One region of the Arthrobacter sp. P1_H7 genome, then DNA from elsewhere that is predicted to be linked to it. Evidence: riboswitches for the same ligand, from Rfam matches in the RefSeq annotation. Region 1 holds a riboswitch; the other holds the start of a gene.

Region 1 (4,094 bases):
CCGGGAATGCGGCCTGCTCGCGCGGGTACTCCCGCTCCCAGTCGGAAGATACGACGGCGGCGGCCGTGTGGGGTGCGTTGCGCAGCGGGGAGTTCTCCACCGTGAAATCGCCGTGGGCGACCTGGTCGATCTCCCGGCGGATGCTGATCATCGCCTCGATGAAGCGGTCGATCTCCGCCAGGTCCTCGGACTCGGTGGGCTCCACCATCAGGGTGCCCGCCACGGGGAAGGACAGCGTGGGGGCGTGGAAGCCGAAGTCGATGAGGCGCTTGGCCACGTCCTCGGCGGTGACGCCGGTCCTGGCGGTGAGTCCCCGCAAATCCAGGATGCATTCGTGGGCCACCAGACCGCTCTCCCCCGTGTAGAGCACCGGGAAGTGCTCATCCAGCCGGGATGCGATGTAGTTCGCCGCCAGCAGCGCGGACTTGGTGGCCTCGGTGAGGCCCTGGCCGCCCATGAGCTTCACGTAGGCCCAGGAGATCGGCAAGACGCCGGCCGAGCCGTAACGTGAAGCGGAGATCGCAACTCCAGTTCCTGGTTCGATAGCGCCGGCGTCGTGCGCCTTGTTCGCGTCCCCCGGCATAAACGGCGCCAGGTGCGCTTTAGCGGCAACCGGGCCGACGCCCGGTCCGCCGCCACCGTGCGGGATGCAGAAGGTCTTGTGCAGGTTCAGGTGCGAAACGTCGCCGCCGAACTTGCCCGGCTGGGCCAGCCCGACGAGGGCGTTGAGGTTGGCGCCGTCGACGTAGACCTGCCCGCCGGCCGCATGCACGGAGTCGCAGACCTCGCGGACGTCGGCGTCGTACACCCCGTGGGTAGACGGGTAGGTGATCATGATGCAGGACAGGGCGTCCTTGTTGGCCTCGATCTTCGCCTGAAGATCGGCGTGGTCGATCGTGCCGTCGGAGGCGGTGGCCACCACAACCACCTTCATGCCGGCCAGCACCGCTGAGGCCGCGTTGGTGCCGTGGGCCGAAGCCGGGATGAGGCAGACGTTGCGCTGGGCGTCCCCGCGGGAGAGGTGGTAGCCGCGGATCGCCAGCAGGCCGGCGAGCTCGCCCTGCGAGCCGGCGTTGGGCTGGATGGAGACCTGGTCGTAGCCCGTGATTTCGGCGAGGTCAGCCTCGAGACCGCCGATGAGTTCCCGCCAGCCCTCGGTCTGGGATTCCGGGGCGAACGGGTGGATCGAGGCGAACTCCGGCCAGGAGATGGCTTCCATCTCGGCCGTGGCGTTCAGCTTCATGGTGCAGGAGCCCAGCGGGATCATGGTGCGGTCCAGGGCCAGGTCACGGTCCGAGAGGCGGCGGATGTAGCGCAGCAGCTGGGTTTCGGAACGGTGCGTGTTGAAGACCGGGTGCTGCAGGAATTCGGAGGTGCGCAGCACCGTCTCGGGCAGCTCGAACCCCTTGGCCTCCACCACCGGACCGGCGCCAAAGGCGACGACGACCGCGGAGAGGACCTCCGGCGTCGTGGTTTCATCGACGGACACGCCAACTGTGTCCGCGTCGATGAGCCGCAGGTTGATGCCCCGGGCCTCGGCGGCGGCGATGACCTTGGCGGCCTTGCCGGGCACACGGACCGTGAGGGTATCGAAGAAGGAGTCGCTCGCCAGTTCGCGGCCGACGATCTTCAGCGTGGCGGCGAGGGCGCGGGTGTTGTTGTGGACGGTCTCGGCGATCGCTTTCAGCCCGTCAGGGCCGTGGTAAACGGCGTAGAACGAGGACACGATGGCCAGCAATGCCTGCGCGGTGCAGATGTTGGACGTGGCCTTCTCACGGCGGATGTGCTGCTCGCGGGTCTGCAGGGCCAGCCTGTAGGCCGGGACGCCGGCGTTGTCCTTGGAGACGCCTACGATGCGGCCGGGGAGCGTGCGTTCCATGCCCTCGCGCACCGCCATGTACGCGGCGTGCGGGCCGCCGAAGAACAGCGGCACGCCCAGGCGCTGCGTGGAGCCGACGGCGATGTCCGCCCCCTGCTCACCCGGAGGGGTGATCAGGGTCAGGGCAAGCAGATCCGCCGCCACGGTGACCAGTGCGCCGCGTTCCTTGGCCTCCGCGATCACGCCGGACTGGTCCCACACCCGGCCGGAGACGCCCGGCTGCTGGAGGACGAGACCGTTGATGTCGCCGTCGGGCAGACCGGCGGAGAGGTCAGCGACCTGCACCTCGAAGCCCAGCGCCTCCGCTCGGCCCCTGACGATGGCAATGGTCTGCGGGAGGCAGTCGGCGTCGAGGACGGTCTTGGCCCCGGCAGCGGACTTGTTTTTGTTGGCGCGGCGCATGAGAAGCACGGCCTCGGCAACCGCGGTGGCCTCGTCCAGGAGGGACGCATTGGCCACCGGGAGCGCGGTGAGGTCCTGGACCATGGTCTGGAAGTTCAGCAGCGCCTCGAGGCGTCCCTGGGAGATTTCCGGCTGGTACGGGGTGTAGGCGGTGTACCAGGCGGGGGCTTCGAGGATGTTGCGGCGGATCACCGGCGGGGTGACGGTGTCGTAGTAGCCCTGGCCGATCATCTGCACGGCCGTCTTGTTCTTGGAGGCAAGCTTGCGCAGTTCGGCCAGCACCTGGACTTCGCTGAGGGCGCTGTCCAGGGTGAGGGGCTTTTCCTGGCGGATGGAATCGGGGACCGCGTTGTCAACGAGGCCATCAACGCTGTCGTAGCCGACGGCCTTGAGCATGGTGTCGATGTCGGCCTGGCGGCGGGCGCCGATGTGGCGGTCTGCGAAGGTGGACGGGGACGATTGAACCGTCATGAGAGGAACTCCATAATTCAGGTGGCATCAAGACGCCACGATGATTCGGGTTCCTCCCCGCTCTGTATTGGACCTGAGAGTTTCCGTTTTGCCCTGCTGATAGCAGCGCGCCACTTGCACCGTCGGTGAGCCCGGTTGCCCGGACTGCTTTCCAGAGTTGCCTTGCCGCGGCGGTACGTGGGCCTGAGAGATTCCTGGGGAGGATTTGCTCCTACGGCGCCTGCTGAACGTACCGGCAGGACTCTCCCGCCGCAGATCATAAGCTGTGCCACTGGTCGGTGACACAGCTCACAATTTATCCGGTTCCCGGGCAGGATGCAAAATTTATTTCAATTGAGTCGCTGTTCCCGCGGACGACGGCGGGAGCTCTTCGCCGTTAGTCCATTCGGCGCCTTATTCTGAACGGGATACTTTACATTTTCATGCGCGTCCCGCCAGAGCGCTCATACGCAAGGAGCCTCCGTGAGCCTTCCGGATCAAGCGATGGAACAGGCAGCCCCCAGCAGACCACCAAGCAGGACTCCCGCCGGGGATGCCGCTTGGGGGTGTCTGATCGGGATCCTGGCAGGATTGCTCGGCTTGGGCCCTTGGCTGGTATCCGGCGCACAGCTCCCGTTGCAGAACTTGTGGGGCGCAGAGGTCGTTCCAGACCAGATGCCTGTGTCGTTACTGCCGCTAAGCCAGTACGAACTCACCACGATCGTGGCCCTCCTCACCGTAGGAGGTGCGGCGGCCGGACTCGCGGTGCGCATCTGGTCCCCCGCCCGACGGCGACTGGTGACGTGGTGCGCGGCAGCCGGCGTTCTGGTGGTTCAGTTCACGGCGGCCGTCCAGTCCTTCACAGTGCTCGACGGCGGCTTGACGGGCGGAACAACGGCGAGCCTCTACTTCGCCGGGTTACTCGCGGGCGTGACCGCCTCCCTCGCTGCGGCCCTCGTGGCGCACCTGCTGCTCTGTTCAAGGTCCCGGAGCCTGGCGGCATTGGCCGCCGGACTCGTGGCGGTGCCGTTCGCTTCGTGGACGGTGGAGTGGGTTATCGGCTTCGTTGGGCACATCAACGTCCCCGCGGCAGTGCCGTCCGCGGCTCACTGGATTCCGGCCATCCTCGTTGGTTGCGCCCTGGCATGGTGCGGCCTTCGTCCTGCGCGGCGGGCCGCGGTGTGGGCCGCGAACCTTGCCCTGTTGTGGTTGGTTCCCGCCCTGTTCATCTCGGTCAACTACGTCCTGGGGACCCGTATCCTGGCTGGCGACCTGCAGGAGATGCTGTTAATGAGTCGGCAAATCCTGGCGGCAACACTTGGACCCGAGGGCGGAGCAGCTTCCAAAATCTTGCTGGCTCTGG
Region 2 (4,094 bases), on a different contig from region 1:
GGGCAAGCAGGCACACTGGAACATCGTCGGGACCAACTTCCGGGACCTTCACCTCCAGCTGGACGAGATCATCGACGCCGCCCGGGGATTCGCGGACGACCTCGCCGAGCGCATGCGTGCCCTCCACGCCCTCCCGGACGGCCGAAGCTCCACGGTTTCCAAGTCCACCGCACTGGCCGAGTTCCCGGCGGGCCTGATCAACACGAAGGACGCCATCGAGCGGATTGTCGCCGCGCTTGAGGCGGCCGTCGGCACCATGCGCAAGGTCCATGACGAAGTGGACGAGGAAGATCCCACCACCGCGGATCTGCTGCACGAGTTCATCGCCAAGTTTGAGCAGTACGCCTGGATGGTGAATGCCGAGACCATGCGGGCCGGCGCCGGGTATCCTCCCGGCGCCGGACGCTCGTGTTTAAGCGGCGGAACCCCGTGACGCTGACGGCGGCCGCTGAGCCCTATTTGGCCTTCGGCACCGACCGTAGGACGACGGCGGCCAGGACACAGGCCCCGGACATCAGGACCAGCGCAATTGACGCCGTGACGTGCACGCCCGAGTCGAAGGCGGTGCGCGCGGCCGCCGTCACGGCCTCCGCCAGAGGCGCCGGCAGCATCCGGGCCAGATCCACAGCGCCGGCCAGGGTTTCACCGGCCTGGCTGGTAGCCGCGGCCGGGGCGAGCTCGGACACGCCCGCGGGGAGCCGGAGATTGCCCTGGTAGGAGGCAGTCAGGATTGAGCCGAGGATCGCCGTTCCCAGCAGGGACCCCACTTCGTAGCCGGTCTCGGAGATGGCGGCGGCGGCCCCCGACTTGTCGGCGGGCGCGGCGCCCAGGATCAGGTCATTGGAGATCGTCTCCGCCGCGCCGACCCCCAGGCAGAGCACCAGCAGGGCGGCAAGGAGGAGCGACGGGCCTTGGCTGTGGTCGCCGAATGCCACCAGGAAATAGCCCGCCGCGCTCAGCAGCAGGCCGCCGGCCACCACAAAGCCGGGCCGCACCTTGCGCACCAGCGGGACCACGAGCAGCCCTGCTACGACTGTGGCGATGAGGGCCGGGACCATGGCGACGCCGGACGCCGAGGGGGACTGGCCTTCCAGCAGCTGCAGGTGCTGGGCCAGGAAGAGAATGAAGCCATTGAAGGAGAATAGTGCCAGGACGTTGGCCACGATGGCCGTACTGAAGATCCGGTTGCCAAACAGGCTGACATCGAGCATCGGCGCGGTGCTTTGGTCTGTCCTGTGGGCTGCACTGTGGCCTCTGGCCAGGTTGCGCTGCCGCCGGATGAACACATACCCCATGAGCAGGCCGGTTCCGATGCTCGCGAAGGCCTCGGGAGCAGGCCCGTGGGTGGCGAGGGACTTGATCCCGTAGACCACCGGCACCATGACCAGCAGGGACAGGACAATGCTGGGCACGTCCACCCGGCCCGGCTGCGGGTCGCGGGATTCCGGGATCAGCGCCGGGCCGAGCAGCAGCAGGGGCAGGATGATCGGTACCGCGACCAGCAGGACGGCGCCCCACCAGAAGTGTTCCACCAGCCAGCCGCCGGCAATCGGGCCGAGGGCGGCGCCGCCGGAGAAGCCTGCGGCCCAGATCGCCACGGCCAGCCTGCGCCGGTTGGGCTGCGGAAAGATGTTCCGGATCAGTGACAGCGTGGACGGCATGAGCATGGCGCCGAACAGGCCAAGCCCGGCGCGGCCGGCGATCAGCCATTCGGCGCTCGGCGCGAACGCCGTCACGGCCGACACCGCGGCGAAACCCGCGCTGCCGACGAAGAGCAGCCGGCGCCGGCCGATCCTGTCGCCCAGGGAGCCCATCGCAACCAGGAGCCCGGCCAGGACCAGGGGATAGGCGTCGACGATCCAGAGCAGTTCGACGCCGGAAGCGGTCAGGCTGCTGGCGATGGCCGGCAGGGCGAACGTGAGCGCGGTGTTGTCCACGGCCACGAGCAGGACGGGGAACATCAGCAGGGCCAGGGCGACCCAGTCACGCCACGGTGCCCGGGGGGCGGTGGTCGCCGGAGTGCTGGTGGCTGGGGTGATCGATGCGATGCTCATGAACGTAACTATACCGTCTGGACGGTACAGTTAAGAAATGCGCGGCCGGACAGGCATGATGGGAGGCATGCCCAGGAAACCCGTCGCCCGCGAGGCCGTACTCGATGCCTTCGAATCCCTGCTCATCGAAGTCGGCGAACGCGCCGCGACGCTCGACGCCGTCGCGCGCCGGGCCGGCGTCTCCAAGGGCGGCCTGCTCTACCACTTCCCGACCAAGGAGGCGATGATCGCGGTCCTGCTGGAACGGCTGGACCGGCTTCTGGCCGCGGATGTTGCGGCCATGGCGGCAGCCCCCGAGGGGGCGGCGGCATACTTCATCAAGTCCTCGGTGTGGGCGGACACGCCTATGGACCGGGTCTTCGTGGCGGCCACGCGGCTCGCCGAGGTGGCACACGGGGAAACCCTCCGCCGCTTCGCCGCCGGCCAGGCGAGCTGGCTGGAACTGCTGGCGGCCGACGTCGGGCCAGCCATGGCGAAGGCCGTCCTGTACATGGGGGACGGGCTGTACTTCAACGCGATGCTGACCCGCGGCCCCGGCGGGCCCCTGCCGGAAGTCGAAGCGGACGTCCAGGGCCTGCTGGCCGCCGTCGAGCGCCTGCGCGGCTGACGCCCCCCCCCCGAGCCCAGCCACCCCCGCCGAAGTCGCCGGACGCCTCCGGGCTCGCCGGAAAGTTGCGGCGACCCCGGACGTTTCCGGCGAATTCGCGCCGCCGGATTTCCCGGCGGGCGGCTCGACGGCCGTAACCTGGGTCCGCCGCCGGGAGGGAGTTTGCGGACGCGCGCCCGGCATAGGACAATGAGAGCTGTGACTGTTGTCACCCCCAATTGAATACGCCTTTGATCTGCGGCGGGAGAGTCCTGCAAGTAGGTACAAGCAGGCGCCGTAGGAGCAAACCCTCCCCAGGAATCTCTCAGGCCCATGTACCGCCGCGGCAAGGCATCTCTGGAAAGTAGCAGGCGTGTCCCAGACATGCTGTGCTCACCGACGGTGCAAGCGGAGCCTTGAAACGCAGGCTGCGCGGAAACTCTCAGGTCCAATACAGAGCGGGGAGGAACCCGAATCAATGTGGCGTACCCTGCGCCGCCTGAGTTATGGAGTTCCTTGTGACTGTTACCCCAGCCTCCACGTCCTTCGTTGACCGGCACATCGGCGCGCGCCGCCAGGCCGACGTCGACGCCATGCTGAAGGCTGTCGGCTACGACACCGTCGACGCCCTGGTGGACACCGCCGTTCCGAAGGATATCCGTCAGGACGCCGACCTCGCGCTCGCCGCGGCCCTGAGCGAGGTCGAAGTCCTCGCCGAGCTGCGCAAGCTGGCGTCGAAGAACAAGACCGCCGTGCAGATGATCGGGCAGGGCTACTACGACACGCTCACCCCGCCGGTGATCCGCCGCAACATCCTCGAAGCCCCGGCCTGGTACACCGCGTACACGCCCTACCAGCCGGAGATCTCCCAGGGCCGGCTCGAGGCGCTGCTGAACTTCCAGACCATGGTCCAGGACCTCGTCGGCCTGCCGATCGCCAACGCCTCCCTGCTGGACGAAGCCACCGCCGTCGCCGAGGCCGTGCTGATGATGCGCCGCGCCAACAAGAACAAGGCCGCCCACGACGGCAAGACCGTCCTGGACGCCGACTGCCTGCCGCAGACCATCGCGATCGTCAAGGGCCGCGCCGAAGCCCTCGGCTTCGAGGTCGAGGTCGCCGACCTCTCCAAGGGCCTGCCCGACGGCGTCATCAACGGCGTCGTCCTGCAGCAGCCGGGCGTCTCCGGCCGCGTGTTCGACCACACCGCCGTGATCGCCGACGCCAAGGAACGCGGCGCCCTCGTCACCGTCGCCGCAGACCTCCTCTCCCTGACCCTCATCACGTCCCCGGGCGAGCAGGGGGCTGATATCGCCGTCGGCTCCGCCCAGCGCTTCGGCGTGCCGCTGTTCTTCGGCGGCCCGCACGCGGCCTACATGGCCGTGCAGAAGGGGCTCGAGCGCTCCATGCCCGGCCGCCTCGTGGGCGTCTCCAAGGACAACGCCGGCGTCCCGGCC

What was found. Region 1 has a riboswitch for glycine ahead of gcvP (aminomethyl-transferring glycine dehydrogenase). Riboswitches for the same ligand answer to the same signal wherever they lie in the genome.
Region 2: it holds a riboswitch for glycine, as region 1 does, so the genes downstream of both, gcvP (aminomethyl-transferring glycine dehydrogenase) here and gcvP (aminomethyl-transferring glycine dehydrogenase) in region 1, are expected to answer to the same signal.

Annotation. Positions count from the first base shown of each region.
Region 1 is NZ_JBFUCO010000010.1:55,556-59,649, forward strand. Features, by position in the region: gene gcvP (aminomethyl-transferring glycine dehydrogenase) at 1-2,752, opposite strand, end outside; glycine riboswitch at 2,805-2,912, opposite strand; glycine riboswitch at 2,914-3,011, opposite strand; gene AC1DXI_RS11200 (hypothetical protein) at 3,407-4,094, shown strand, end outside.
Region 2 is NZ_JBFUCO010000019.1:6,365-10,458, reverse strand. Features, by position in the region: gene AC1DXI_RS17915 (Dps family protein) at 1-433, shown strand, start outside; gene AC1DXI_RS17910 (MFS transporter) at 456-2,054, opposite strand; gene AC1DXI_RS17905 (TetR/AcrR family transcriptional regulator) at 2,122-2,661, shown strand; glycine riboswitch at 2,893-2,991, shown strand; glycine riboswitch at 2,993-3,107, shown strand; gene gcvP (aminomethyl-transferring glycine dehydrogenase) at 3,147-4,094, shown strand, end outside.